Bdellovibrio bacteriovorus: one gene and its partner. The protein of the gene in region 1 binds, or shares a complex with, the protein of each later gene. Links are inferred from orthologs where the notes say so. Each region holds a gene or a part of one and is shown in the gene's direction. Other genes may lie near its edges.

Region 1 (15,617 bases):
AACTGATCCCCTCTTCTCGGTTCAAAATCGGGAAATTCTTTTTAGGCGTAGGTCGATTAAACCAATTCCACCAGCACGATTGGGCCTTTATTTCTGCGCCTCGTGTGCAGACAGAGTTCTTTGACGAAGAAGGTATCGCCGATACGGGAGCCGAGTTTTCAACTCTTCTTCCCACGGACTCTTATTGGGACATTACCGCCGGTGTGACAAATGGATATACCTATGGACACGCCCACGATGCGGGCGAAAAACCGCGCGTTCCTACTCACTATATTCACCCGGTCAACTTCATTGATTTTGGTGACGCCGGAGCCTTGCAATGGGGAATGAATTATTTAGGCCGCACTGATGCTGAAGGCATTCAAACTCAGCTTTATGGGTTTGATTTTGTATTTAAAAAGACGGAAGGCAAAGTTCTTCGTTTTCTTTTGCAATCAGAAATCTGGTATCGCAACTTAAAAGCTCCCGAAGCAGACCGCCAAGAGGACATCGGTGCATACATCTATCCGCAAATGTCCTTGAGTGAACGTCTGTTTCTAGGACTGCGTGTGGATTTGTTCTCGGAGCTTTCCCGCACGTTTCAATCAGATGGTTCTAAACAAGACAATTTAGATTATGGCTTTGTTCCGACCCTGACCTATAAGCACAGTGAGTTCACATGGTTCCGCGTCGCGTACACTTACGATGTGCAAACTTATAAGGGCGAATCGGATGACTTGAGCCAGAAAATTGAGTTGCAGTTGGTGTCTATCTTGGGCGCGCACCCTGCGCATTCATTCTAGGAGGATTTCGTGAAGAGTTTTGTATTTGCGACATGTTTATTCTGTGCTTCGACGGCTTTTTCGAAAATCAAAGTAGTCACGACACTTCCCGATATTGCAGAAATTGTTCAGGCTATCGGCGGAAACGAAGTGGAAGTTCAAAGCTTGCTGAAAGGAAGTGAAGATCCTCACTATGCCGAAGCCCGCCCCGATTATATTTTAAAAGTAAATCGAGCCGACGTGCTTTGCTCTGTTGGTTTAGAACTTGAAGTCGGTTGGCTTCCAAAGGTTCTAGAAAAAGCCGGAAATGCAAATGTCTCCCCTGGTGGTAAGGGTTCTTGCATCCTAGGAAAGTCGGTAAAGCCTGTCGACGTTCCCGTGGGCGTTATCAACAGATCCTTAGGAGATGTTCATCCTCAAGGAAATCCGCATTTTGCATTGTCGCCAGAAAAGCTCGTTGAAGGCGCGAACGAAGTTGTGCGCGTTTTATCAGAAGTAAACCCAGACAAAGCCTCTGAGTTTTCGAAGAATTATGATGCATTCAAAAAGAAAATGACGGACCTGCAGACGACACTTTCTAAGAGCGTAAAAAAAGTGAAGGTCATGGAGTATCACAAAGAATTTACCTACTTCTTTAATGCCTATGGGCTTGAATCCGTCGGATCGTTAGAGGAAAAGCCAGGCATGCCACCCTCGGCGGCGCGCTTAGCTCAGGTGGCGAAGCTCGCAAAGGACAACAAAGTGGCTGTGCTCTTCGCGACACCCTCAGCACCTCATAAAGCTTTAGAAAGATTCACAGAGCTTTCCGGCATTCCAGTTGTCACTGTGCCTTCCTATGTGCAAACTTCTGGTAATTCCGATGCAAAGACGATTGAAGGCTTGCAAAAATTATTGGTAAAATCCATTCCATGAGTTCTATTCTTGAAGTTCGAAATCTAAAAGCCCGCAGCCGTGAAGGACTGGATCTTTCACCTGCGGTCGACTTTGATCTTCAAGAAGGTGAAGTGCTGTTTCTGCGTGGAGAAAATGGTTCAGGAAAGAGCACCTTATTGAAAATTCTTTTGGGTCTTCATAAATACTATGAAGGCTCTTTTCAGTTGCGCATTTCGAAGGTCGAAATGCAGTATGTTCCTCAGTTAGGAAACTTGAATTTCCATCTTCCCTTGACCCTACAGGATATGGTCCCTCCCACGGCACGAGACCTTCCCTTGCTGCGGGGGCTTGATCTTAATAAGAAATGGAACACCGCCAGTGGCGGTGAAAGACAAAAAGTTCTTTTAGCGGCTGTTCTGGCGAAACGCCCCAAATTATTGGTTTTGGATGAGCCTTTTAATCACGTGGATAAGGACTCAGTTCAAGTGCTGGAAGACGCGTTAGCACAGTTTCTTAAAATGAATCCACAAAGTTCTTTGATTTTGGTGTCTCATCGCGCGCTTGTACAAAACTGGGCTTCAGTTAAATTTTTGGAGATTCGATGAGTTCCTTCTTGGACTTGCTAAAAATTTATCAGTGGGCTTTGCCGGCCAGTGTGGTTATGGCTGCGGTGCTTGCGTTGATAGGTGGCCAGTGGACCGCTCGGGCTAAAAGTGCGCAAATTTTTGTGTTAGGCCAAGGCTCTTCTTTAGGAATTGTATTGGGATTTGTTTTAAACCTTATCTTGGGAACCGACTTTCACGGTTTGAATCTGGTTTTAGGTTTGAGTTTAGGTTGGTTGACACTCTTACTTTCTGATTTTTGGATTGAATCCCGCTCGGACAGAAACCACGTTTATTTGACTCTTTTTGTATTCTTTCTTTCGCTTACGTATTTGATCACCTCCATCACGCCTTCTTTAGAGTCTCATATGGCAGCGGCGTATTTTGGTGATATTGCGGTGATGAGCAATTTGGGTGCGCAGATGAGTCTGGCAGCAGGCTTGGCATTTGGGGCATTCTTATTGTGGAGCTGGAAAGAGCTTTCGATGATTTCTTTTCAGCTATTAAATCAAAGCTCCATTCATCGCAGCGGCAAAAATCTGGTTTTCGACGTAGGAACCTTGCTATTGACGACAATGGCAATTCAAAGCATGGGCTATCTTTACACCATGGGATCACTTTTCATTGCGACAAGCTTTGCTTCATCCCGCAGTCGAAATTTGAATTCTTATACGGCGAAAATACTGTTAATCGCTTCCTTAGGAAGTCTACTGGGATTTAGCATTTCATTATTTTCCACAGAGCTTCCCACCGTCCCCTGCATCCTTATTGGACAGATGTTGGTGGGTTTCTTGAGTTATACGAAGAAGTAGTGGAACGAAGGCTGAGCTTCGCGCTTTTGTCCGTCGACGTTGAAAAGACAAATCACTTCGGTGCGAACACCCTTTTTAACATTAAATACAGTTAAGTCCGCGTTCTCGATAATCTGGTGCAGACCGCGACCGGCACCGCCCTTTTCAGCATTCATGCTGCCAGCTTGGCCATTATAACAGCTTAAAAGATAATCAATGATGATGTTTTTCGTAAGGGAACCAAATGGATCTTTCACCGCTACTGCAAGCAACACACCATCACTAGCATACGTCAGCTGCGATTGTTGATGAGTATCCAGTTTGATTTCTTCTTTACGAGAAATGTGATTGAAGATGGACTTTCCTTGAGCATCCACCGGAGCATCGTATATCGCATTCATCAGCATTTCTTCAACGACAGTATTAACGCGATCTAAAACCGTGCTGCGAATCCCCATCTTTTTGAAGTAAGTGTAAATATCTTCGCGAAGTCCTTCGCGCTGACTAGAGTGAGTCACGGCTCGAGTTTGCACCTCTACTCCCCAAGTCAGATACTTTTCGATGCCAAAAAGATCTTTGTTCAAAAGCTTACTCAAAGCAGTTAATACATAGCGAATGGTGGCATTTCTATCTTCGGCATCCCGAGAAATGATGTGATCGACGAAGCGGTTTTTTTCCAGAACATTCAAGTTTCCTTGGACATCTTTGTTTGTAAGTAGGACGGCATAGGGAGAGGATTTTTTGTCTTGAACATCTTTTAAGACGTCCACACAAGCTTCTTCACACAAAACAATGTCATACTTATTTTCAGCCAAGAAAGTGTGTCCCATGGCCGAATCACTGGCGATATCCAATTGAACGCCGGTTCCACCAAGGGCCATACGAATCGGCAGTTGTTGCTTTTTATCTGGTTCGACTAACAGAACCTTGCCACCGCCACTTTTTTCGATCGCGCTTTGAGCTTCGTGCAGTTCACGATTGAGAATTTCAAACAAACGAGCTTTTTCGTTTGTGCGCATCAAGCGCTCCGTCAAGATAAAGCAGTAGATCTGGAATAAGAGTGCTTGAAAGCGATCTTTGTCTTTGGGATGAACATGTCCGAAATCTTCTGAGCGGATAACAAAGCACTCCACTGCCGTCAGAGCTTTGACCGTGGTCGACGTCAGATTGGATGTGATGACACTCATTTCTCCGAACACTTCACCCGGCGTATTTAATGTCGCAATCACTTCGCCAGCTAATGAAACTTCGACACTGCCCGATCTTAGAAAAAACAAAGAAGTGTTCTTTTTTCCCTCTTGAAGAATCAAACTTCCTGCTGACACGGATTCGGTATGAATCATTGCTGATGCTTGTAAAAGCAAGTCGTCACTGAATGACTTGAAGAAAGAGAAACTTTTAATTTCCTTAGCAATTTCGGCAGGGTGCAACTTCATATATTTGTAATTATGTATTTAGTTAGCGGGGCTTGACCAGAATCGAGTTGAATATTTTGGGGAATAAAAGAAAATTAAGTCTATCGTCGGTATACTTGGAGGTAGTTTGTACCCGATCCTTCCGCTTTCACCTACATTCGGTGTTCCCACTTATTATCTGATCCTCAGTGGCACTGTGTGCATTTGCCTATGGTGGCTGGTGAGGCGTTCGGAGCAGTTGCAACTTTCGCGTAAAACGACGCTCGACCTTAGTCTAATCATCATGGTGGCGGGATTTTTGGGCGGTCGCTTATTCCACGTTTTCTATGAAGACTTTCCTTATTATCGCGAAGAACCCGTCCGTATACTGCAAGTTTGGAACGGCGGCTTCGTTTTTTACGGTGGCGCTTTGTTCGCCGCGCTTCTGGCTTTTATTTATCTTATTAGAAAGAACAAAAGCACCTTCGAAGAATATCTGGACATGTTTGCTCCCGTTCTTTCTTTTTCTTATGTCATGGGTCGTATCGCCTGCCTTTTAGCGGGATGTTGTTTCGGAAAATACTGCGAACTGCCATGGGCTTTCGGAGGACGACACCCCACCCAAGCTTATGCCGCCTTATGGGAACTGGGTGTGCTTTTTATTTTACTGGGAATTGAAAAAGCTCCGAGAAAAAAAAGAGGAGCCGTTTTTTATTCGTGGATGATCTTGCATGCAATCGGCCGCTTGATCATGGAATACTTTCGGGATGACTTTCGCGGACCGACATTGGGAGTCTCAATTTCAAGCTGGATCAGTCTGCTCTTGATTTTGTTAGGGACATATCTGCTTTTAAGGAAGCCAACACACCGGAGCTCGACACGTTCCTAGTTGGCACAAACTGCCTTGCACAAAACTGTCTAAGCGACATTGATCCGAAGGATAAGTATTGCGAACAAGTTCGTTTGTCGCTGCTGCGGGAGTATTGATATTCACCGGCACATAGTCACGATACGAATATTGCTGCACGAAACGAATCATCTCAAGCCCTGCCTGCATGGATCTTTCACAAAGAGTATTCTGATCACAAGCCTTTCTGACATCGTCTTCTATCACGGGAACAAGTTCTGGATACGCGGTGAGAAGCTCAGGTAAACAATTTGAGGCCGCGTAGAAATCAGATTGTCCTTCGGTTGAAGCCCAATCCGAACCGGGAATTGTTTGCCGAGGCTCACCGCCAATAATATGCCCCAACTCATGACAAAGAATAGCTGCCAGAGCAGCTTTCGTGGCACCTGGTGCTCGCGCCATTCCACCCCAGAGGGAAATCTGCATAGAGTCTTCCTTCTGCTGAGCGAAGGCCGCGAAGTAAGGACTTTGCCATTCATACGGAATAACCAAATTCTTGCCCGTAGCGGTCTGAACTTTTGCAAAATTTTTCACTAGGAATTGCCCAATCAACGTGGCGTAGTCCACCTCGGTCAAATTTGAAACGTTCTTCGATCCGACGGGAAGATAGAAGTAATTCGACTTCGATTCCTGCACCTGAACTTGTCGTTCACTGGTTCTGCTTTTCAATAAAACGCGAGGAGTTTGCGCCATTGCAAGCAGTGCCACCAGAAGAAAAACTCCAAGAATGTACGGGATGTATTTGCGATCGATCATAGCGCTAGCACCCTATCATAAATTCCCATTTTACTCGACCGAAAAGATTCCAATTTGTGAGACGAAAAAAGGCTGTTTTCAGAGGGAAAAATAGAGTGTCTCATTTTTAGACACTCGCAAGAGTGACGCAAATTGACCGTGCTCTCCAGACTTTAAACAGTCTTTCAGCTGCCAATCGCAAAATAACCACAATTCACCCATAGATAGAAATGGCATGAGTTCTGTATTGCAGATTAGATGTAGAAGTTTAATTAGAAAGAGGTTTGTTATGAAAAAGCTTTTAACGTCCTTTGTTGCGATGATGTCTTTCGCGGCATTGATGGTGGGCTGTAGCGATGGCAGTGGTGGTGGTACAACCACAGTCACTTGTCCTGCGGGATATTCGTACAACGGCGTAAACTGTGTGTGGGTGAACGGTGGTACACCGGGGACTCCAGGTACAGTGACAGGCCCCGTACAATATTATGACTTCAACCGTTCGTATGTACAAAGTTGGGGTGGCGTCGGCACCGTGAATGGTGACATGACGATCGTCAACTCTGGCGCTTACAAACAATTCTTAAAAGAAGCCATGGCGGTTTGTGACAGAAATATCTGGGGTTGGAGCAGCGGTCTTTCCGACTGTAACAACTGGGTTTCTGGTTCATTCAAAATTGCGTTCTCTATTGATTCATCTATGAAACCAGCGGTGCGCTTCGAAGCTTACCCGGCTCCAAGTTTCTTCCAATGGAACTTTAGCTTGGGTTGGGATGCTGGCGGCGTTGCGTTCAACCCACTTATCTTGAACTCCAACAACACGTTTAGCTTGATCAATAACAGCCAAGGTTTCGAGATCCGTGCTCAAGGTTCCTACTGGAATGGTGGCGGCTTGCGCTTGATCCAAATTCAGGTTCTAAAAGGAACTCTGCAAGACGGTTACTTCACATATGATCTTTACTACCCGTACAACAACGTAGCTACGAAGTTCGCAACGGGTAAATTTAAAAAGTACTAAGCTCTGCGTCTTGCACTCGTGGCAAGACTCAGCAAAGATTCAGGTATGACAGAACCTCAAAAACCAAGACAAGTTAAATGCCCGCAGTGCGGGCGTTTAGCGTTGTACTCACCAGAAAATCCTTTCCGTCCTTTCTGTTCAGAAAGATGTCGCATCATCGATCTTGGCGCATGGGCCAGCGAAGAATACAAAATTCCCGTCAAAGATTCTTCAAGTGATGCTTTAAGTATGGACGACGAAGACTCTTCTGAAGATATGCACTGATGCCGCTGAAACGCGCACTCAGAGTCGTTTTCACATTTTGCTATTGACGAATTTCCGATTTTGCATTTTCATGACCATGTCATTGGATGACGAAGAGTTATCATCACGATTTTTATTTACAACGACGGACACACAAAAGTGTCTTAAAGAGGAGTTCAAATGAACAAAGCTCAACTTATCGAAAAAATCGCTACTGAAACAAAAGTTTCTAAAGCTCAAGCTGAAATGATCCTTGATTGCGCAGTAGAGAACATCAAGAAATCAGTTAAAAAAGGCGACGACGTTAAACTTGTTGGCTTCGGTACTTTCACTAAAGCTAAACGCAAAGCTCGCACAGGTCGCAACCCACAAACTGGTAAAGCAATCAAAATCCCAGCTTCTTGGGCTCCAAAATTCCGCGCTGGCGCAGAATTCAAATCAATGGTTAAGTAATCGTCTAACAACGATGAACTAATCAAAAGGCGTTCCCCACGGGAACGCCTTTTTTTATTTCCCTTCATCACCTCGGGTGCCGGAGAGAGAGGAAGGGTTAAACTCTGCTTCCTTTTCGCTCGGACAGTCCTCGCGCTTCTCGTCTTTTGCTGGCATTCTTGCTTTTCGTGTCTTTCTTTTCTGTACTACCGCCATAGCTTTCGTGCGCTGCGGAACTCGCTTCAAGGAAGCAGAGTTTAACCCTTCCTCTCTCCGAACCAGTTTTGGGGGAAATAAAAAAAGACATTGTATCGTTCCTCTGTGGTTTTCTGGTCAGCTGCGCTGACGTTTGGTCTTCTGAAAGAACATCGAGATGTAATTTTGGGTAGAGCCTAGGGTTCCTGCTCTGAGCCTTGTAGCGAGTTCCGCAGCGCCCAAAAACATCTGCACCACAACGGGAAAAACTAAAAACCCCAAAACAAGATTGCCAGCAGAAGACTAAACGCGCGAGGACTGTCCGAGCGAAAAGGCCCAGAGCAGGAACCCTAGGCTCTACCCAAAATTGCGCCTTCGGCGCTTTACGGCAAGAACTAACTCAACATGCAGCTTGGCTTTTTTACGATGGATCGGTAGCCTGTTTCTATGGCTCAGTTCAGTAAGAAAATTCAGAAGATTGGTGTTTATACTAGCGGTGGTGATGCTCCCGGAATGAATGCGGCGATTCGTGCCGTGGTTCGTGTGGGTATTGCGCAAAATCTTGAAGTCTACGGTATCCAAAACGGATACGTTGGCATGATGGATAACAAAATCTCGCAACTTCATTTGCGTGACATGGCGAACATCATTCAACGTGGAGGCACTGTCTTAAAAACAGGTCGCTCTACTGAGTTCATGAAACCGGAAGGTCGCGCAAAGGCGGCTCAACACTTAAGAGCTGCCGGCATTGATGCGATGGTTTGTATCGGAGGCGACGGATCTTTCCGTGGGGCTCATGCTCTTTGGGAGGAACACCAAATTCCAATCGTCGGCGTGCCCGGCACGATTGATAATGATATCTACGGCAGCGATAAAACGATTGGCTTTGATACGGCGGTGAATACTGCTTTAGAAGCGATTGATAGAATTCGCGATACCGCCGCTTCTCATGATCGTCTTTTTATCGTTGAAGTGATGGGTCGAAATTCTGGCTTTATTGCATCGCATGTTGGACTAGCTGGTGGAGCCGAAGAGATCTTCACTCCTGAAGGAAATACCACTGTTGAAAAAGCACTGGATCGTATTAAAGAAGCCATCGGTCGCGGCAAAACCAGCAGTATTCTTATTACAGCCGAAGGCCAAAAACCGGGTCGTGCTTACGACCTTGCTGATGCTATTCGTAAAAAATCGGGAATGGATGCGAAAGTCTGCATTCTAGGCCACCAACAGCGCGGGGGCTCACCGACGGCAGCTGATCGCATACTGGCCAGCCGGATGGGGGCCGCTGCCGTAGACTCTTTACTGAAGGGCTATTGCGATATCATGATCGGTACCGAAGGCGAGCGCTTAGTGCAAGTGCCGCTGGATCTTGTTACGAAGAATGAAAAGAAGAACCAATTAGATCTTCTTTCTTTAGCGAACGTACTAGCTACATAGGGCTTCATTCGAAGCCCTTTCTTCTGCCTTTTTATCTTGACCAGAGTTTTGGGAACTTGAATTCTAGTGTGTATCTATTTGCACTCTTAGAAATGAGGTCCTGATGAAACGCCTGCTTTTAACTTTGGTATTGGTGCTTCCGCTTTTTGCGGGTTGTACAAAAAAAGAGAATGAAATCGTGATTGGTGAGTATGATTCCTTAACTGGAAGTGATGCTACTTTTGGTTTGAGTTCAAATAAAGGCGTTCGTTTGGCCCTGGATGAAGTGAATGCCGCAGGTGGAATCAAAGGAAAGAAAATTTCTTTGGTGACTCTGGATGACCAAGGTAAAAACGAAGAGGCTGCGGCGGCCGTCACTCGCCTTATCAATCAAAATAAAGTCGTCGCTATTATCGGTGGTGTCGCCAGCGGCCGCTCGAAAGCATCAGCTCCGATTGCTCAGAATGCAAAAGTCCCTTTTCTTTCTCACGCTTCGACAAATCCGGATGTAACTAAAATTGGTGATTATGTGTTCCGCATTTGTTTCATCGACCCTTTCCAAGGCTTCGTCATGGCTAAGTTTGCGAATGAGAATTTGAAACTTAAAAAAGTGGCGATTCTTCGTGACGTGAAAAACGATTACAGCGTGGGTCTTGCAGACGTTTTTTCAGAAGAGTTTAAAAAACGCGGTGGCGAAATCACAAACGACCTCAGCTATCAAGCCGGAGACATCGATTTTAAAGCGCAACTGACTCAGATCCGCTCAAAAAATCCAGATGGTATCTATGTTCCAGGTTACTACACAGAAGTGGGCTTGATCTCTCAACAAGCACGTCAACTTGGTATCAAAGTGCCACTGATGGGTGGCGACGGCTGGGACAGCGACAAACTTTCAGAGATTGGCAAAGAAGCTGTGAACGGCAATTATTATTCGAATCACTACACGACAGAGTCTACAGACCCTTTAGTGACTGAGTTTATCAAAAAATTCAAAGCAAAATACAATGAAACGCCGGATGCCTTGGCGGCCTTGGGCTACGACGCCGGAAAAATCTTAGCGGCAGCCATTGAGCGCGCTCCCGACTTGTCAGGAAAGTCTATTCGTGATGAACTAGCTAAAACGAAAGATTTTGCAGGCGTGACAGGCAAAATCACTTTGAATGAAAATCGCGACGCTGTGAAAAGTGCCGTGATCATCCAAGTAGACGGTACCAACCGCAAATATATTACGACGATCACGCCATAAGGACGGTGCATGCAGGATTTCATACAACACATTATCAACGGTATCAGTCTTGGCTCTATTTACGCACTGATCGCCCTTGGTTACACGATGGTGTATGGAATCCTGAAAATGATCAACTTCGCCCACTCGGATGTTTACATGGTGGGCGCTTTTGCCGCTTACTACTTCGCTCGTTGGATCGGCATTGAAAACAACCCGGGCATTTCTTCCCTGATCACTCTTCTTATTGTTTCAATGATCTGTTGTAGTATTTTAGGTTTGATCATTGAGCGCCTGGCCTATCGCCCCCTTCGAAACGCACCGAAGTTAAATATTCTTATCACGGCGATTGGTGTGAGTTTATTCTTAGAGTATTCCGGCCAAGTTGTTTTCGGTGCGGACCCTAAAGTCTTCCCCTCTGTGATGAACGACTTTGTTTTATTCAATATCGGTAACGTTGAATTAAAGTCTTTCGATATCACGGTTCTTGTCGTCAGCATCCTTGCGATGCTTGCTTTGAATTTTCTTATTTTTAAAACAAAAATCGGTCGTGCTATGCGCGCTGTAAGCAGCAATGCTTCTGTCGCTAGCCTTCTTGGTGTGAATCCTGATCGAATCATCGCGTTTACTTTCGTTGTCGGTTCTTCATTGGCCGGAGTAGGCAGCGTACTTGTCGGAATGAAATATCCTAAAATCGATCCGTTGATGGGAATGATGATTGGCATGAAGGCCTTCGTCGCGGCCGTCTTGGGTGGCATCGGCAACTTAGGCGGTGCGGTTCTAGGTGCCTTGATCATGGGTCTTTCTGAAGAAATGGTCGTCGCTTATCTTTCCAGTACGTACCGCGACGCTTTGGCTTTTGGTATTTTGATTGTGATCTTGATCTTTAAGCCTGCGGGCCTTTTGGGCAAATACTCGGTGGAGAAAGTTTAATGATTAAATCACTAAAATCTCCCCTGCTCGTATTTTTATTTCTTTGTGTTCTGGGTTTCATTCTTGATTTTGGAATAAACGCTTACTTCCAGCTCATCTTGCTTTTTGCCCTCGTGAACTGTTTGCTTTCCATGAGCCTCAATCTTGTGAATGGCTACACGGGACAGTTTTCTTTGGGCCACGCGGGATTCATGGCCATCGGCGCTTACTTTTCGGCTTACGCCAATACTCACTGGGATTTGATTCCTCCGTCATTTCAGGCCATAGAATATTTTATTTATGCTTTGGGCGGCGGTTTGTTGGCCGCTATCGCAGGATTCTTAGTTGGCCTTCCTTCATTGAGACTTAAAGGGGATTACCTTGCGATTGTGACTTTGGGCTTTGGCGAAATCATCCGTGTGGCTTTGCTAAACATGGATTTCTTAGGTGGCCCTCGTGGATATTCGGGAATTCCTGGTTTTGGTTCTTTCTTGTTCTCTTTTATTTTTGCCTCAATTTGGCTTGTCATCTGCTTCTTTACTATTTGGCGCGTGATGCACTCTACTTACGGTCGCGGTTTTTTAAGTGTGCGTGAAGATGAAATTGCGGCAGAGGCCATGGGTATTAACACGACCCGCATGAAAGTACGCTCCTTCGTGCTGTCCAGCTTCTTTGCTGGTGTCGCAGGTTCCTTGTTTGCGCACTTCACTAACTTCATCAACCCTTCTTCCTTTACTTTTCTTTTAAGCGTGAATGCCGTGATCATGGTGGTCCTAGGGGGCATGGGCTCGATGACAGGTTCTATTGTTGCCGCAGTAGTTCTGACGATTCTTCCAGAAGCTTTGCGTCCTTTACAGGAGTTCACCGGTGTCGACCTCCGCATGGTCATCTATTCTTTGCTTTTAATCTTGGTTATGATTCTTCGCCCGAAGGGACTTTTCGGCGAAAAAGAAATCACCGATGTTTGGAGAAAATATGTCCGACGTTCTGCTTGAGGCGCGTAAGATCACCATGCAGTTCGGCGGTCTGAAGGCTGTCGACTCTTTGGAATTTAAAATTCGCAAGGGTCAGCTTGCAGGACTGATCGGTCCTAATGGAGCTGGCAAAACGACGGTCTTCAACATGCTTACCGGTGTGTATCAGCCCACTCATGGCGATGTTGCTCTGGAAGGTAAATCTTTAAAAGGCCTGAAACCTTATGAGATCTCTCATCATGGAGTCACGCGCACATTTCAAAACATCCGTCTTTTTAAAGGCCTTACAGTTTTAGATAACGTTTTGATTGCCGGTCATCAACACATGCACTACGGGCTTTTCGACACCCTTTTGCAAACATCTCGCTTCCGTAAGGCCGAACAAGCTTTGCAGGAAAAAGCGATGAGTTTGCTCAAGATCTTTCATCTCGATGGAAAAGCTCATAAGCCCGCAAACTCTTTGCCTTACGGGGAACAGCGAAAGCTTGAGATCGTTCGCGCCCTTGCAACGGATCCCAAAATTATTCTATTAGATGAACCCGCGGCGGGCATGAACCATTCTGAAACCCATCATTTGATGGAGACCATTGCTAAAATTCGCGAAGAGTTTAAACTGACCGTTCTTTTGATCGAACATGACATGAAGCTGGTTATGGGCATTTGCGAAAACATCATCGTTTTGGACCACGGAGTGAAGATCGAAGAAGGTGATCCTCAAAAGGTTCAAGGTTCACAAAAAGTGATCGAAGCCTACCTTGGCGTGGAGGAAAAAGAATGAGTTCTCCGCTTTTGACCGTCGAAAATTTAGAAGTTTTTTATGGATCCATTCAGGCTTTAAAAGGAGTCAGCTTTTACGTCAACGAGGGCGAAGTCGTGTCTTTGATCGGCGCCAATGGAGCAGGCAAAACGACAACCTTAAGAGCAATTTCTGGACTCGTTCCAGTACAGGGCCAGATCTCATTTGCAAATCAGAATCTGACTAAAGTTCCTACTCATAAACGCGTGAACTTAGGCATTGCGCAGTCTCCTGAGGGCCGCGGCGTATTCCCTCAGATGAGCGTATACGAAAACCTAGAAATGGGAGCCTATGCCCGTTCTGACAAAGCTCAGGTGAAAGCCGACTTAGAAATGTGCTTCGATCTTTTTCCACGCTTGAAAGAGCGTGTCGCGCAAATGGCCGGGACATTGTCAGGCGGTGAACAACAGATGCTCGCCATCAGCCGCGCTTTAATGTGTAAGCCTAAGCTGCTTCTTTTGGATGAGCCTTCTTTAGGATTGGCTCCACTGATCGTTGCGCAGATTTTTGAAATTGTGAAAAAACTGAATAAAGAAGGAATGACGATTCTTTTAGTAGAGCAAAACGCGCGCATGGCTTTGAAAATTTCCCACCGCGCTTATGTTTTGGAAACGGGTCGCGTCGTCATGCAGGATTCAGCTCAGAATCTTCTTAACAACGACGAGGTCCGTAAGTCTTACTTGGGCGTTTAAGCTCGGTTCTTTTCAACCACGGCGCCCGTAATCATCATAAATGCCAACAACCGGAAGACGAAGACATAGGTATGAACTTCGTTTTCACTTTGAATAAACACAAAGATGAATCGTTCAATAGCCAATAAAAAGAAGGCTAAAGAAAATAAGAGAAAAAAACGATCGGTAGTCTTCCTCCAAAATTTGAGAAAGAAAATGCCCGCAGCAATCGACGCCATCATCACGGCGCCGTAGAGAAACTGATTAAATTCTTGATTGTCCATATTACACCGTATCCCAAATCAAACCGTAAATAAACGAAGCCATCGCTACGAATATAATAACCGCGCGGATCGTAGACAGGTCATAACTGGGTCCCAATTGAAAATCGACCGAAAGTAAAATGTTGTTTAAAGCGATTCCGACAAAACAGGCGCTGCTCCAGAAAAGAAGTCGTGTGCGGTTGCTAAGGTAAGCGCGCATCAGCATAAAGGCACAGAAGGTACTCATAATCGAACAAAGAAGATAGACGACGAATGCCATAACTAGTCTTTCTTGATTTTAAAAGCATTCGCGAAGTCACGGATGCTATCAATAGGTTGTGAGTAAATGAATCCGATAACGGATGAACGACGATTGGCATAGAGCTCTTCCAATCGGTTCAGAATATCCATTTGTTTTGAATGGGCAGGGAATTCATAGCCCTCGCCATTATTTACAATTAATTTTGCCGCCGCCAACTCTGCAAGCTGTGATGAGGCGTAGGATACGTTCGTTCGCATTTCAGAACTAATGTCTTCCGCGCGCCACGCTTTCGTAGAATCCCGCTTCATCAACAGTAAAACTTCTAACAGAGAAACCGAGCTGATATACCGTCGAATAAATTCACGGATATCATCAGGTATCTCACCGGACATGAGCATCCCCTTCCTTAGGTTTATTAGGATTGAACTTCGAAAGATGCTCAATCAGAACGTTGAATTCGACCGGCTTAGCAAGATGTTCCGTGCAACCGGCACTGATACTTTTTTCTCTTTCTTCACGCAGAGCATGGGCCGAAAGAGCAATGATGGGAGCTTTAAAATTTTGAGCTCTTAAAAGACGTGTCGCCTCGTAGCCGTCCATCAATGGCATTTGAATATCCATTAAAACCGCATCGTATTTGCCCTTCAGGGCCTTTGCGATGCCTTCTTGTCCATTGTTGGCGACATCCACCTGGGCGCCAGCGATATTTAGAAAGTGAACCATTAATGCTTGGTTATCTAGAACATCTTCTACCAAAAGAACTTTCATGCCTTTCAAACGACCATCGCTGATCTCAGAGATGCTTTTTCTTTTTCTTTGAATACCGAATTCTAAGTTCGAGATCAGGCTCTTTCTATTCACCGGTTCCGCATGAATCGTTACGAGGAATTTACTGCCCTTGCCCTGCTTGCTTTCTTCCAATTTCACATCACCACCCATGGCGCGCGCAAGTTGACGAGACAATGCAAGACCCAAACCAGTTCCACCAAATTTGCGTGTCGTAGAACCGTCCTCTTGAACAAAGGGTTGGAATAATTTAGAAGCATGTTCAGGAGCGATACCTACCCCCGAATCAGAAATCAAAAATCTCATTTCATCATTTTGCCACTGCACATCTAGGTGAACAAATCCGTGACTGGTGAACTTCAAA
Region 2 (15,534 bases), on another replicon or contig:
TTTCTATGCGGATCACGCAACGGATCAGGTTTTGAAGGTGGAAAAAATCCTTCATGAACTTGAGTTAGAGAGAAAAGCTAAAGGCGAAACTTCCGACGACGAATCTGATGACGAATAATCCAACAATTTTTAATGGTCTCTTGTTGGTTGATAAACCTTCAGGGATTTCCAGCCATGATGTCGTGGCAAGGCTTCGACGTATTCTAAAAACAAAGGCCGTAGGTCATTCAGGAACTTTGGATCCGATGGCGTCAGGCTTGATGGTGTGCCTTGTGAATGAAGGTACAAAGCTCAGCCAATATATTCTTGAAGGCGATAAGGGTTACCGCGTGCGTGCTCAACTGGGTGTGCGCACAGACACTTTGGATACGACGGGTGAGGTTTTAGAAAAAGTCTCTGTCGAGTTTCCTAAAGAACGTATTTTAGCCGAAGCCTTTAAGCTTCAGGGAGAGATGGAACTTGAAGTTCCGATTTACTCTGCGATTAAAGTTCAGGGTAAAAAACTTTATGAATACGCTCGCCAAGGTCAGGAAGAACAAGTCGTCATCCCCAAAAAAATGATGAACTTCTGGGATGTGGAAGCGGTTGAAATCGGTCCCGATTGGGCCGAGTTTGATATTAAATGCAGCAAAGGCAGTTACATCCGCACCTGGGTCGACCTTTTAGGAAAGGCTTTGGGATGCGGAGCCGCGATGAGTTCTTTGCGCAGAACGTGGTCGGCACCTTATCATTTGCCTCAGGCACAAACCCTGGAACAGATCGAACAGGCTTATACGGGAGCCCCTCCTTGGGGGACGGCTTTTGTGGGGATGGATCATGCCTTGCCTCAGATCAAACGTATTCGTATTAAAGGGCAGGACAAAGTCCTTTTGGGGAACGGACAGATCAGCCATGACTTGCGCTCCCAACTGATCACGGCCTTTCGGCCTTCCGAGGACCAATATGTCCAAGTTTTAGCTCAAGACACCGGGCATTTATTGGCGCTGGTGGGGCTTGAAGAGGGACGCGGTTTTGTCCTTAAAAGGGTCTTTAAATATTAGGCCTGCGTCCTCTTTGCCTTGACCGGGGTGGGGATGCGGGGTAGAACCTTAAAACTTATAAACAACACTCTACAGATCGACAGCCATGACGACTGCGGGGTTTGTTCGAAAACTAAGCAATTTTTAAAAGAACAGGAGACTTTAATGGCAGTCACTAAAGATACAAAAAACCAAATCGTTAAGAAATTCCAAACGAAAGATCTAGATACTGGATCTCCAGAAGTGCAAGTGGCGCTTTTGACAGCAAAAATCAACGATTTGACTGTGCACTTCAGCACTCACAAAAAAGATCACCACGGCCGTCGCGGTCTTGTGACTTTGGTTAACAAAAGAAGAAAACTTTTGGACTACCTACATCGTAAAGATGTGAAACGCTACCAAGACCTTATCAAGGCTCTTGATATCCGTAAGTAATCTGACATTCCTGAAGGGGCGAAGAGCCCCTTCAATCTTTTCCTCGACAGGAAATTCTCGTACACTCAGAGCATAAGGCTCTGGCATCAATTCAAGGAGATTTAATGAAAACGACTGTAACTACATCGGTGGGCGGAAAACAAATCACCATCGAAACAGGCCGTTTGGCAAAACAAGCAGATGGATCTGTTCTAGTCTCTTGCGGTAACAACATGGTTCTTGTTACGGCAGTATCTAGCAAAAAAGCCTCTGAACTAGATTTCTTCCCACTGACTGTGGAATATATCGAAAAATTCTACGCTACCGGTAAAATCCCAGGTGGCTACTTCAAGCGCGAAGGTAAACCTACGACAGACGCTGTTCTGATCGCGCGTTTGATCGACCGTCCGATCCGCCCTGTGTTCCCAGAAGGATACAGAAACGAAACTCAAGTTGTGGCGACGGTTCTTTCTGCAGACGGTGCATTCCCTCTTGAGATTCTTTCAAGCTTGGGTGCTTCTGCAGCTCTTCATCTTTCTGACATTCCATTCAACGGTCCAACAGCAGCGATTCAAGTAGGTCGCGTTGATGGTCAATTCGTTGCGAATCCAACTCCTCAACAAATGGAAAAATCCGACATGGATATCATCGTTGCGGGAACTCGCAATGGTTTGTTGATGGTTGAAGGTGAAACAAAATTCATCTCTGAAGCAGACGTTTTGGCGGCTTTGAAATTCGGTCACCAATCCATGATGCCACTTTTGAATGCGCAAGACGAATTGCGTGAAAAGTTTGGTTCGGCGACAAAACGTTCTTTCACTCCAGCGACTATCGACGCTGATTTCAAAGGACAAGTAGAGTCTTTCTTGAAACCAAAAATCGCTGCGGCTCTTGGTATCAAAATTAAGCAAGACCGTTATGCAGCGGCAGCGGCTGCTCAAGCTGAAGCAGAGGCGATGTTCCTTGCTTCTATCACTGACAAAGATCTTGCTAAACAACGCAAGAAAGAAATCGGCGCAATCGTTGAAGAGCTTAAATACAATGAAGCTCGTTCGATGATCCTGGACCGCAAAGTTCGTATCGATGGTCGTGACGTGAAAACGGTTCGTTCTATCGCGAATGAAGTGGGTCTTCTTCCTCGTGCGCACGGTTCTGGTTTGTTCACTCGTGGTGAAACTCAATGTTTGGGCACAGTGACTTTGGGAACAGGTGATGATGAGCAAATGGTTGACGCGCTTTTGGGAACTCAAAAACGCAAATTCATGCTTCACTACAACTTCCCTCCATACTCAGTCGGTGAAGTGGGTCGTTTCGGTGGTCAAGGTCGTCGTGAAATCGGTCACGGTAACTTGGCAGAGCGCGCTTTGAAAGCCGTTCTTCCTGATCACGAAAAATTCCCATACACAATCCGTATCGTTTCTGAAGTTCTAGAGTCTAACGGTTCCTCTTCAATGGGTTCTGTTTGTGCGGGAACTTTGGCGATGCTTGATGCCGGTGTACCTATCAAAGGGAACGTTGCCGGTGTAGCAATGGGTCTAATTAAAGAAGGCGATCGCGTAGCCGTTCTTACAGACATCTTGGGTGATGAAGATCACTTGGGTGACATGGACTTCAAAGTAGCTGGTACTCCAACAGGTATCACAGCTCTTCAAATGGATATCAAAATCGACTCTGTTTCTTTCGACGTGATGGAACAGGCTTTGGCTCAAGCTAAAGAAGGTCGCTCTCACATCTTGAATGAGATGGAAAAAGTGATCAAAGTAGCTCGTGGTCAAATCTCTGAATTTGCTCCTCGTATCGAAACAATCAAAATCAAACCAGATAAGATCCGTGAAGTGATCGGTTCTGGTGGTAAAGTGATCCGTGGTATCACGGAAGCGACGGGCGTTAAGATTGAAATCGAAGACGACGGTACAATCCACATTGCCTCTGCAGATCCTGAAGCAACTAAAAAGGCGATCGCTATGATCAACGACATCGTTGCTGAAGCTGAAGTTGGTAAGACTTATAAAGGTCGCGTTGTGAAGATTGCTGAATTCGGTGCTTTTGTTGAAATCTTGCCGAACACTCAAGGTCTATTGCACATCTCTGAAATCGCTAACGAACGTGTACGCGCAGTGACTGACGTACTTAAAGAAGGCGAAATGATTGATGTTAAAGTTCTTGAAGTGGACCGTGCAGGCCGTATCAAGCTTTCTCGTAAGGCTCTTCTTCAATAGCCGCGGACGCTGGCAGAGCGAGGCGGCCTAGGGCCGCCATGCTGAAACAGCATCTTTAAAAGAGAATCAATGACAAATACTAAGTTCAAAAAATCTGAACTTTCTAACGGGATCCGAGTGGTGAGCGAACTTCATCCAGGGTCCCGTGCCGTTTCTATCAGTATCTGGGTTTTGACCGGCACTCGAGATGAGTCGCCAGAGAATGCGGGCATCTCGCATCTTCTTGAACACTTGGTGTTTAAGGGGACTAAAACTCGGTCTGCCTATCAAATCGCAAAATCTTTAGAAGCCTTGGGTGGGGATTTAAATGCCTACACCACGCGTGAATATACGTGTTACCACGCTTTGGTTTTAAAAGATCACTGGGAAAAGGCCTTGGATGTTTTGGCGGATCTAGTATCCAACATGCATTTGAACAAGAAAGAATTCGACCTTGAAAAGGGTGTGATCTTGCAAGAGATCGCAATGTCCGAAGATAGCCACGAAGAAATTATTTATGATGTCTTCTATGAGCAGGTGTACGGAAAAAATCCGCTCGCTCGTCCTATCTTGGGAACTCCAAAGTCTATCGCCACGATGAAACAGAATCAGGTGATGGATTATTACAAGAAAAACTACACTGGAAAAAACATCATCGTCAGTGCGGCCGGTTGCTTGGACCATGACGAATTGATGGCTGGTATTGAAAAGCGTTTGGGAAAGAAAAAGCAGTCGGTGCTTAAAAACTCTCGTAAGTTCCCTCGCTGGTTAAAACGTCGTCACGTCGTTGAAAAGCAAGCCGAACAAGTGCACATGCTGATGGGCTTTCCGACAGCAAGCTTCAAGGATAAACGTCGTTTCGAAGCCGTGATCGCGAACACCCTTTTGGGTGGGGGCATGACCTCCAAACTTTATCAAAGTGTTCGTGAAAAAAGAGGCCTGGTTTACACAATTCATTCGAGCCTCAACACCCACATTGATTCCGGGATGCTAACTATTTATGCGGGAACGGAAACTAAGAATGTCAAAAAAGTGGGCGATCTTATTTCTAAAGAACTGCAGAAGATTCGTAAGCAAGGTGTCTCTAAGGCCGATGTGGAGATGTTTAAGACTCAAGTTATTGGCAGCATTTTATTAAGTTCTGATGATATCGAAAATCGTATGACGTCTTTAGCGGTCAACGAGATCGTTTTTGGCAGCTTCCGTTCTGTGGAATCCGTGATAGAGGAAATCAAAGCGGTGACGGTCGACTCGGTGAATGAATATATTCGCGAAGAGCTTGATTTAAACGCCGCATCCGGGGTTTTATTAGGGCCGGGCGTGACCGAGTTGAAAACTTGGTTTGAAGAACTGACTCTGTAATCGAAAAAGGATTTGAAAATGCAAAAGCTCACAGTCAAAGTAAAGAAACTTGAAAACTTCCACGGTGAACTTCCGCAATATCAATCTTTGGGTGCTAGCGGCTTCGACGTTCGCGCGCAGCTTGCGGGTCCGGTGATTTTAAATCCGGGCGAAAGAGCTTTGATTCCAACAGGTTTGTCTTTTGAAATTCCACTAGGTTATGAAATCCAAGCTCGTCCCCGCAGTGGATGGGCCGCAAAAAGTGGTTTGACGGTTTTGAATACACCGGGAACCATCGATGCTGATTATCGTGGTGAGGTGAAAATCATCGTGATTAATTTGGGTAATGAAGCTGTGACAATCAGTGATCAAGAGCGCTGTGCTCAATTGGTGATTGCTCCGGTTCTTCAGGCGCAATTCCAAGTTGTCGATGAATTGGGAACTACCGAGCGTGGTGCAGGTGGTTTTGGTTCTACGGGACGCGCTTAGTTTTTTTATTTTTAAGTGGGGACGTAGCTCAGCTGGGAGAGCGCAACGCTGGCAGTGTTGAGGTCGTCAGTTCGATCCTGATCGTCTCCACCATCTTCTTTTTTCTTCTTTATTTTGTCGTTTGAAAATTCTTTGTAGAGACTTTGGACGATCAGGATGCGAGCCTGACGACGTCGCAAAATAATCCGCCTTCGCGGATTGTTTTGCTCCATGCTCCGCACTAAAACGCGCCCACTCGGCGCGTTTTACCGCGGGCACAAAGTTCGACCCTGACTGTTTGGCAGTTGTGGTTGGTTTATTTTAGTAGGTCTTTGTTGGTCCAGCCTATTTCTAATCTATGTCTGTTAGATCCAGAGGGAGTTCGAATTCTTGGACCTCTAGTAGCGGAATCTGATTTTGGAAAACTATGATTGAGAAAACCAGTTGGCTGCTATTGTTCTTATAGGGTTGGTTTGCCTTGAAAAAGTTTTCAACGGCGTCGGCCATCGCGGCGGCGTCCGCTTTGTCGTATTGTTTTGACGGAGCTAAGAAGACGGGTTGGACGATCCATGGGACTTTAGGGCCGACGGTGTATTCGTAAGAAACACGGAATGAGTAAGTCAAATTAGGTCCTACCGCTGCGGTCTTTGTAAGAAGCAGATCGATCCACGATTCTAAATCTTTTTTGTCTTTCGAGTTTAAAATTGCGGGAAGAGAAATTTCTTCCTGATGTATTAGCAACGGTTGCAACGTGTTTTGGAATTGCACCCAAAGTGTGGTGTTTGGGCCATTGACATAGCGGTAACTGATTTTCGGATTTCCATTTTTAACGATATGCCACTGGGGAACTTGGATCTGCACTTGATCTTCCAGAATCTTTACAGTCGGTAGCGCCAGATCCTTTGGATAGCTTTTATCGGCGATCACGTTAAAGCTCTTTGGATTCTTTGATGTGATTTTGACTGTTGAGGAATCATTGATTTTCATTTCAACGGTGGTTCCGTCCCAGTCAATCATGCCCAGCTTGTTTTGCACGGTGATGATAAAAAGATCATCGGCATTGGCGACTTTGTCGTCATAGAAGTAAGTCTGGCTGATGAGCACAGGAGGTGCTACTTCCTTGGCGTGAGCCGCGGTAAAAGGAGCCAACAAAAGTGAAAGTACAAAAGTTTTAAAGCATGATTTCGTCATACTTTTTCGTATCACGAAACTTTCACTAAACTCAATCAGCCTTGCATTACTTCTTTAAAGTAAGGCGCACAGGGCAATGATCGGATCCCATAACATCCGGCAGGTGACTGACGGCTTTTAAGCGGTCGGAGGCTTCTTTATTTACTAAGAAATAGTCCAAGCGCCAACCCACGTTTCTTTCGCGGACTCCGGGGCGATAGCTCCACCAGGTGTAGTGACCTGCGCCTTGTTCGAATTTGCGGAAGCTGTCGACCCATTCTAGCTTTTCTAAGAAGTGAGTCATCCAGGCGCGTTCTTCCGGAAGAAATCCGGCATTTTTGGTATTTGTTTTCGGATTTTTTAAATCAATTTCTTTGTGGGCGATGTTGAAGTCACCACAGATGACGACTTCGCGGCCTTTCTTACGAAGGGCTTGCAGACGCTTTTCGGCAGCGGCACAGAATTCGAGTTTAAAGGGAAGTCTTGCGTGATCGCGTTGGCTGTTGGGCCAATAGCTGTTCACGACTGTGATGGAACCAAAATCAGCTTCCAGCCAGCGGCCTTCGCGATCGAATTTTTCAATGCCTAAACCTCGGCGAACGGCATCAGGATCTTTTTTAGAATAAAGTGCCAACCCCGAATACCCAGGCTTTTCAGCAAAGTTCCACGTGGAGTGATAGCGAGCCGGGTGATAGAATGTTTCGTCTTCTTGAATAGCTTCTTCAGAAATTTTGATTTCTTGAAGGCAGACGATATCGGCCTTCTCATTTTCAAACCATTCGCGAAAGTTTTTACGTTGAACCGAGCGAAGACCGTTAACATTCCATGTGATCAATTTCATGTTTTTACAATAGGCAAGGACGTCTTAGAAATCAAGTCAGGTTCCGGTGATGCGAGGACGTGTCAGGTCCTTCTAGACGATATAGTCCCGCATGATTTCGCTCACCCAATCCATAAATACCTGAACACGTTTGGCAACGTGACGACGATGAGGATAAACGAGAGAGACCGGCATAGGCTCACTTTTTAAGGTCGGCAAAATCTCAATCAGGGATTTATTTTTCAGATACTCTTTCAATCCCGCTTTAGGGGCTTGAATAATTCCCAGTCCTGCTAGACATGCCGACAGATAATTTTCGGCATTATTCACCGTGATCTGACCCCGCATTTTTTTGATCTGAAATTTTTCTCCGTCAAAGTATTCAAAACCGTCAGGCTTCGCTCCAAGGGTTTGTACATAGTGGACCAGAAAGTGCTCTGATAAATCTTCCAGATTTTTAGGACGACCGTGTTTTTTGATATAAAGGGGACTCACACAGTTTACGACCGTGAACTTTCCCAGAGGTCTTGCAATAAGTCCCGAATCCGTCAAATTTCCTACCCGAATAACACAATCAAAACCTTCACGGACAAGGTCCACTCGACGATCCGTGCTGCTTAATTCGATCTCAATACCCGGGTGGGCTTTCAAAAATTCCGGAATCCGCGGGACGATCAAATTTTTTGCTATACCTGTCGACATATCGACGCGAATTCTTCCTGACAGGCGACCCGCGTCTTTCTTAAAGAGAGCATCTAGTTCCTCAATATCCGCCAGAAGATCTTTGCATCGTTCATAGTAAGTCATTCCGTCCTGAGTCATCTGAACGCGACGGGTGGTGCGGTGAAGAAGTCTGGTGCCCGTATCCGCCTCAAGCTGTTGGATGATGTTAGAAATATGGGCCTTGGACATTCCAAGGCTTTCTGCCGCTTTTACGAAGCTCGATAATTCGCTTACGCGCATGTAGACTTTCATAGCTTCTATACGGTCCATCCCATCCTCGATTGTTCAGTAATAGTGAACAGTGTATCAAAAATATCGGTGTTTATCAATTATGGCAAACTTCCTAAAATAAAAATGTAACCAGCACTATTTAAAAGGAGTTTGTTATGAAAATCGCAATTATCACTGGTGGCAGCCGAGGGTTGGGTAAGAATACCGCTTTGAAGCTAGCTCAAAAAGGGAACGACGTTATCTTGACTTATCATTCTAAGAAAGCCGAGGCAGACCAAGTCGTGGCCGAGATTGAAAGGCAAGGACGTAAGGCCGTGGCCATGCCTCTTGACGCTGGGGCGGTGGAGAGTTTTGAAGCCTTTGCCGTGGCAGTTCGTCAGGTTTTAAAAGAAAAATGGAATCGTACGGACTTTGACTTTCTTATTAATAATGCAGGCACTGCTTTAGAGGCTTCGATCATGGAGACCACAGCAGAGGACTTTGATAAGTTGGTCAATGTTCATCTGAAAGGTCCTTTCTTTTTAACTCAAAAGCTTCTTCCCCTTATGAAAGACGGCGGACGCATTGTGAATATCTCTTCGGGGCTAGCTCGTTTCGCCTTACCAGGTAAAGCGGCTTACGCTTCGATGAAAGGCGCGATCGAAGTTCTGACTCGCTATATGGCGAAAGAATTCGGAGCCCGTGGCATCGCTGCCAATGTCGTAGCACCTGGAGCCATTGAGACTGATTTTGGTGGCGGCGTGGTCCGGGATAACCCTGAAGTAAATAAATTCATCGCATCTCAAACGGCTTTAGGACGAGTCGGCGTTCCTGAAGATATTGGAGGTGTGATTGCCTCTCTTCTTTCTGAAGATAATGCCTGGATCAATGCTCAACGAATTGAAGCTTCCGGTGGGATGTTTCTTTAATTAATCTGCACACGGAGCAGGTGTCATGGTGAGGTTGCGATAAGCGACCTCACCGGTTGAACAACCTTCGTCAGCGGAATTGACTTCTCCGGCCAAATAGTCGGAAGTTAAAATCAAAGAGCTTGATTCTTTAATAAGCGAGGTCTTTCCTCCATCACACTCCACCAAGAAATCGCCGCCATTTTCGAATTGATAGGCGACAGTCGAAAACTTCAAAGTCTTGGATTGGGCGCGAAGTTTTATATGAGGAGGCGTTTCTACGCCTTCGCTATCAACGGTTTTTTCATCTTGATAAACCAACTGTGCGCCGCTGGCCTTTTCCGATTTTCCGTTTTCAGTTTTTATTGTGATGCTTTGCGGATTGGAAGCTTTGTAGCACGCGACTTTGCCGTAAGAGATGCTGGCAAACAGAAGCACGAAAGCGAAAAGTGATTTCATAAGGCCTCCTTGGGGGACCCATTTAGGCTAGTAGCGAAGCTGTAGGAAGTACTGCAGATTCTTTCGCGGCTATCAAATGACAAAGTTTTTGAAAGAATGAAGACGGGAGGTCCCGTCCTCACTTATTCGTCTAAGATTTTAATTGTACCTGCCTTGGCATCAATGCGAACGCGCATGCCGGATTTAATTCGTTTTGTTAATCCTGGGATGCTGACGATCGCAGGGATTCCCATCTCTCTGGCAACAATGGCCGAGTGAGAAAGCAAGCTTCCGCGCTCTACCAAAAGCCCTGAGATCGCTGGATAAAGAGGGACCCACCCTGGATCGGTACGAGCTGTCACCAGAATCTCGCCATTCAGTTCCAAGTTATCACTTGGATTTAAGATAACCTTGACGACACCTTCAAGAACTCCTGGGCAGCACGGCAGACCTTTTAAGTCATAGTCGCCAGATTCAGCCACCTGAGGAATCTCTTCTTTAATAAACGTGTTGTCCCAATAGACCGCTCCTCGAGTCATCACGCGCGGGTCCGTTTCTTCAGCGAATTGACCATAATCTTTTTTGCGTAGCTCGATAATGCCCTTCAGGTTGTAGGAGGGCAGAGTGCCGTTGTAAATCCCAAAGACTTCTTCGATGGTCAGCCAGAAGATATCGCGGGGTTGCTCAAGCGCGTTCATTGTCGCCAAATCTTCACCAATAGTTTGGAAGATCGTGCGGGCAATACCGTAAATACGTGTGCGCGCAAAACGCGTGTTTTCGCGGTTCTTCACGGCTTTACGGGCGTGTTTAAGGACCCAGAAATAAAATTTCTTTTTAAAGCCAGTCAGATGCGAAGCCACTTTGGCTTCGGCTTGAGTTCGCAAAGACTTTTCGTGAGAGTCATCGTGAACCTCCGTCTGACCTGACTTCAAATAGTTTTTCAAACAGACAAAGAGGTAACTTGGATCTGTGAGAAGATCGATCTCCTCAAGTTTCATCTCACTCATACAGCGGAATCCGTACTTGTCGAGATAGTCTAAGACGGACTTATAGAATTCTTGGTAAGGTGATTGATTTAAAGCCTCCAGACCCTCGGCGGGATCGATGGTCTCGATCAGTTTGCGTAAGTCTGGATTTTGGGCGGCTTTATTTGCTAAGCGCAGTAAAGCCTTTGTCGGCTCGGCACTTTCCAGTCCCCCTTCACCCGCAAGAAGGTCATTTTGGATGGTCGAATCCAAATCTTTGAGCCACGTGGTTGTCAGCTTACGCAAAAGGCCGAAGTGAACCATGCACAAGAAGTCATTGATGATGGGAGCCTTCCAGCGGCCCAGCATGTTTCGCTCAAGCTCCATGTAAATGCGGATCAGTTGATCGCCCCGCATCCGCTTTAACGGCAGACTTCGGTACTTGTCGTAGTCGCGATGGAAAGTCGCCAAAAAGTCATCCACGGTGCTTTGAATAGTGAAATGATATTTAATAAAATTAAATCCGGTGATGGCTTTACGGATACGACCGCTGAACGTGTCCCACGAAGGGTGAGGTTTGATACGATCCGCGATTTCTTCGCTGAGTGCCTCAGAAACTCCCATCATGGTTTCCATGAACTCGCGATTCTGTTTAAAGCCCGGAAGAACGCCGACAAGTTTGTACCAATTGAAAAGATTGTAGTACACACGGCCATTCAAAGATCCCAGCATGTATCCTAAGTAAGAGTCCATGTCTTTAATGATCTCATTCGGAACACCTAAAACTTCACAGAACTGCACATACACGGCTTTATAGTTTCTAAGGGCGAAACTAAAACTCAAAGGTGAGGTCAAACCTCCATAGGATTCAATGATGTTTGAATTGTCCCAAAGATTCGGATAACCAATCAAGTCGGCCTGCAATGTCGTTACGGGACGAGTTTGTAAAATATAGATCTTACCGCCTTCAATCGCCCATTCAATATCTTGCGGACGATGATACTGCTCTTGAATTTTGTGCCCGAGACGATAGAGCTTTGAAAGCTCTTCCTGGGTCAAAGAGGCCGTGTTTACAAGATTGCTTGGGACAGGCAGAGTCGAGCAGTGACCTGAAGAAGATTTCTTCATCATCTCTTTTTTCTCGACGACTTCTTCTTTTAAAAGCTTTCCGCTGTGCGCTTCAAGCCAGAAAGAATCTGCATCCAAAGTTCCTGACACCAGTCCTTCACCAACGCCATAGACGGAAGAAACGACATAGCGATCGATTTTCTTTTCGACCGGATCACAAGTGAAAAGAACACCGGATTTATCTGGATCAATCATGCGCTGTAAAACCACCGACACAGAAATCTTCTGAAGGTCGATGCCATTTTCCAAACGATAGACCAAGCTTCGCTCGGAAAAAGCGGAGATCCAGCATTGACGAATGTATTTAAGAATATCTTCTTTGCCTGAGACATAAAGATAGCTTGAAAGCTGACCCGCGAAAGAATGCGAAAGACTGTCTTCGTCGGCGGCTGACGAACGCACTGAAAAAACATTGTTTGCGCCCAAATCCTTCAATGCTTTGTCCAAGGATTCTGAAAGATTTTTGGAGAGATCGGTTTTTTCAAAGAGAGCTCGAACTTCCGCCTCCGCTTGAAGAGGCGTGAGTTCCTTAGCCGAAAGACGTTGCATAATCAGCGATAAATTTGTTTTCACCGAAGGCGACGCCAGAAACTCTTGGAAGAATCTTTTACCGAACACGACCCATTCGGGAACGGGAAGTCCTGCTTGCGACATGAGGTAAAGATTAAAGCCTTTTCCTCCGGCTTCGTTTTTAGCAAAGAACAGTGTTGATTTTGGAGTTACAAGCATAGTTAGGATCTCCACATATAGATCACTAGAGCATAGTGAAGCAGCAAATAGACCCCGGAAATCGCACGGAAGAACTGCGCGGCAGGGGCGGTTTTTTTAATAATATAAATCGAACTTAGAACGACATAAGCTGACAAAGAAACCAGCCAAATCCAGTGGGGCTGAAGGTAGTAAGCGACCCCCACTCCCAGGATTGCTTGGCTCAAAGAAAGGGCTAAGGCTCCTTTGTCCGTAAAAATATTGGAATAAGAAGGCACATGCGGTCTTTCTTCGGAGCTCGCGAACGTTTTTCGAGCGAACTCAAAAAGATTGAAGAAGGCCCAGTTCATAAAAATAAATATCAAAAGCGGCAATGTGATTTCTTGAGGATTGACACCTGTCATGGCGACACCGCTAGAAAGACCTAAGAGAACGCTCACAAAGGTGTGAGTAACCGCGTAGGTCGTTAAATGCGGCCGCAAGGAGTCGCCGATAAAAAACTCCTCATACATCAAAAGACTGTAGCCGATGGCCGCTGCGTGAATCAGAAGAGAATAAACGCCTAGATTGCTGGCAAGACCAATCTCGAAAATAATGAGGAAAAGAAGGGCCACCTTGACTTGTCGAACCGTCAAAATTCCGCGCGCTAAAGGACGGGTGGGATTGACTTTCAAATCCACTTCATAGTCTTTGATCTCATCAAAAAGACGCATGCGAAAAAAGAACGACAGCATCAAAAGGAAGACGCAAGCAAAGCGTCCCCAATTCCATTCCAACCCTAAAGTGGAAGAAAAGAAAAGCCCGTTGGCCCATGAAAAAAGAAATATCATGGGCACATAAGAAGCGGGGCTGAATCTTTCTTTAATTAATATCCACCAATTACCCAATAATCACCTCGGGATCATTCAACTGATCGCGCAGAACTTTGTATTCCACCTTCGAGTGATGGCGAGGATCCATAGGGATCTTTTTAACAAACTTAATCTGATCCACGGGAATTTTATTTTTTTCAAAAACCCGGCGGATTTCTTTTTTGGCCGCCTCAAAGTCAAAACTTTGGCTGTTGATTTCTTGTTTTAATTCAACGACGGCGTAAGTCGCTTGTCCCAGAGAGGAGTCGGGAACCCCTAAGAAGGCACAGCGGTAAGTAAAATCAAAACGCTTCAAAAGAACTTCGGAACGCACCGGGAAGTAGTACTTTCCCGCTCTTTCGATGGCGTTATTCACACGGCCCACGATCCAAAGATTTTTGTCGGAATCAATATAGGCCAAATCCCCGGTGCGATGCCATACGCGGTTCTTTTCATCCAAGATCTTTGTGGTTTTAAAGGCGTCGGGGTTGTTATAGTAGTCGCGGCAGACATGGTCGCCCGTACAGATAAACTCTCCGATTTCTCCATTCGGCACTTCGATTTTCTGCCATGAAGAGTCTTTCAAATCCACGGGGCCGTCTTTGATACGGATGAATTTAAAATCGATGTCTTCACTGATGTGGCCGACGTTCACACCTTCCTCGATAATCTCTGGATCGGTGATTTTGCTTTCTTTCAGCATATCCCGGCCTTCAATGTGAGCCATAGGTTCTGCTTCTGTCGAGCCGTACAAAATCCAAAGCTCAGTTTGAGGAGCGATGTCATAGAAAGCTTTCACATCGTCTTTAGAAATCGGAGCGCCGCCGGTCACGACGCGACGAAGTCCTTTTAAGATGATATTCTTTTCTTTGCAGTACCGAGCCAGTCCCACAAGCATGCTTGGAGATAACGTCGTGCAATTAATATTCTCATTTAAAATCTGACACGCCAAAATGGCCGAATCTCTTTCTGATGGGGCCGCTAAGTCCAATGCTGGTAACACCGTGGTCACCCCAGAAGCCAGGTTGTTCAAACTGAAGATCGGGAAGGCCGGCATGTCTTTGTCGACTTCTGTATAAGGTATCACATGCGAGAGCGCGTGATGTTGCGCTGACAGAAATCGATGCGTGCGATTGGCTCCTTTGGGTTTTCCCGTTGAGCCCGTCGTAAATGTGATCAATGCCGTGAACTCGCTTTCTACGGCCGCGATCGGCGACGGATCTTTTTTCAAAAGTTCCTCGAAACGGTGAGTGCACTTGTCGCCCGGTCCATACATAATTCGAATTGGCATGGATTGAAATTCAGGAACCTGATTCACAAGTTCAAAAGCCATATTGAAACTAATCATAGCTTTAGGGCCCACGCACTCTGCCGAAGCTCCTAAGTGATGGCTGCGCGCCCAAGAATCCAAGAACACGGCAATAGCACCAATACGTTGTACAGCAAACATCGCCGTGTACATGTCAAGGCTCATCGGCAGGAAGATGATAACACGATCTCCTTTTTTAATACCGATATCTAAGAGTCCGCGCGCGAAAGAGTTGATTCTTGCGGCGAAATGTTTGTAGGTGATTTGATCATGCTTTAGAGGCGTGTGCGGATTGCCATCCCACTTTGCCAAGGTTTCGCGTGAAACCCACGAAAGTGCGACGCGGTCAGGGAATTCGCGTAAGTGTTTTTCCATGTAGCTGATCACGTTATTACGTTCATCAGCACCCGGGTAGTAACCAATTTTTTCAGAAGGGTGGGACATTCCTGGTTTCTCCTGCAAAACTTTTAAGATGTCTTGAATATGCGACCACAGAAGACTATGGCCGGCCTTAGATGCTTTCACGATTTTGTGGGATGGATATTGAGTGACGATTTGATTTTGAATCGACTCGTCCGTAATTTTGTCGTCACTTCCATAGACCACGGTGATAGGTATTTTAACGACATCTTTGGCAGTCCACGGATTGTCCTGCATTTTAATTTTATTGAAGGCCGTTTTCTGCCAAAGATTCCAATCAAAACGATCTGTGATCTTTTGTAAATAGGGGTGGTCCGCCAATGACCATGGATGGAAAAGATCTTTTAGAAATGTGTCTTTGGATTTAGCAAAGTTCGATTTAATAAGAGCGTCGCCCAAGACAGGAAGCTTTAGCAAAGCGCCCGCTATCGGTGAAATCTCGCG

What was found.
Region 2: pfkA (region 1) and pnp share a complex: the UniProt entries of both Bacillus subtilis proteins name them as parts of the possible RNA degradosome complex. The link is inferred for Bdellovibrio bacteriovorus from one-to-one orthologs.

The regions. Positions count from the first base shown.
Region 1 is NZ_LUKD01000001.1:906,165-921,781, forward strand. Bases 7,399-10,390 are described here. They hold pfkA (6-phosphofructokinase), read left to right. Parts: upstream 7,399-8,395; coding sequence 8,396-9,385; downstream 9,386-10,390. Other genes in these bases: AZI87_RS04295 (HU family DNA-binding protein), read left to right, coding at 7,502-7,774; AZI87_RS04310 (ABC transporter substrate-binding protein), read left to right, coding at 9,489-10,390. In the rest of the region: AZI87_RS04250 (outer membrane beta-barrel protein), read left to right, coding at 1-782; AZI87_RS04255 (metal ABC transporter substrate-binding protein), read left to right, coding at 792-1,673; AZI87_RS04260 (ATP-binding cassette domain-containing protein), read left to right, coding at 1,670-2,239; AZI87_RS04265 (metal ABC transporter permease), read left to right, coding at 2,236-3,048; AZI87_RS04270 (cyclic nucleotide-binding domain-containing protein), read right to left, coding at 3,033-4,463; AZI87_RS04275 (prolipoprotein diacylglyceryl transferase), read left to right, coding at 4,570-5,310; AZI87_RS04280 (hypothetical protein), read right to left, coding at 5,272-6,084; AZI87_RS04285 (hypothetical protein), read left to right, coding at 6,353-7,078; AZI87_RS04290 (DNA gyrase inhibitor YacG), read left to right, coding at 7,124-7,342; more of AZI87_RS04310, read left to right, coding at 10,391-10,610; AZI87_RS04315 (branched-chain amino acid ABC transporter permease), read left to right, coding at 10,620-11,522; AZI87_RS04320 (branched-chain amino acid ABC transporter permease), read left to right, coding at 11,525-12,496; AZI87_RS04325 (ABC transporter ATP-binding protein), read left to right, coding at 12,477-13,253; AZI87_RS04330 (ABC transporter ATP-binding protein), read left to right, coding at 13,250-13,963; AZI87_RS04335 (DUF5985 family protein), read right to left, coding at 13,960-14,226; AZI87_RS04340 (DUF5985 family protein), read right to left, coding at 14,228-14,485; and 2 more genes. UniProt on the Bacillus subtilis protein: Catalyzes the phosphorylation of D-fructose 6-phosphate to fructose 1,6-bisphosphate by ATP, the first committing step of glycolysis.
Region 2 is NZ_LUKD01000006.1:140,930-156,463, reverse strand. What follows is about bases 1,197-4,105. They hold pnp (polyribonucleotide nucleotidyltransferase), read left to right. Parts: upstream 1,197-1,558; coding sequence 1,559-3,652; downstream 3,653-4,105. Other genes in these bases: AZI87_RS13800 (M16 family metallopeptidase), read left to right, coding at 3,722-4,105; rpsO (30S ribosomal protein S15), read left to right, coding at 1,197-1,454. Also shown: 30S ribosome-binding factor RbfA, read left to right, coding at 1-118; tRNA pseudouridine(55) synthase TruB, read left to right, coding at 108-1,040; more of rpsO, read left to right, coding at 1,185-1,196; more of AZI87_RS13800, read left to right, coding at 4,106-4,993; dut (dUTP diphosphatase), read left to right, coding at 5,012-5,461; AZI87_RS13785 (hypothetical protein), read right to left, coding at 5,792-6,631; AZI87_RS13780 (exodeoxyribonuclease III), read right to left, coding at 6,678-7,451; AZI87_RS13775 (LysR family transcriptional regulator), read right to left, coding at 7,524-8,423; AZI87_RS13770 (SDR family NAD(P)-dependent oxidoreductase), read left to right, coding at 8,540-9,292; AZI87_RS13765 (hypothetical protein), read right to left, coding at 9,293-9,730; AZI87_RS13760 (phosphoenolpyruvate synthase), read right to left, coding at 9,853-12,531; AZI87_RS13755 (UbiA family prenyltransferase), read right to left, coding at 12,534-13,340; AZI87_RS13750 (alpha/beta fold hydrolase), read right to left, coding at 13,390-15,534. UniProt on the Bacillus subtilis protein: Involved in mRNA degradation. Catalyzes the phosphorolysis of single-stranded polyribonucleotides processively in the 3'- to 5'-direction. Necessary for competence development in Bacillus subtilis.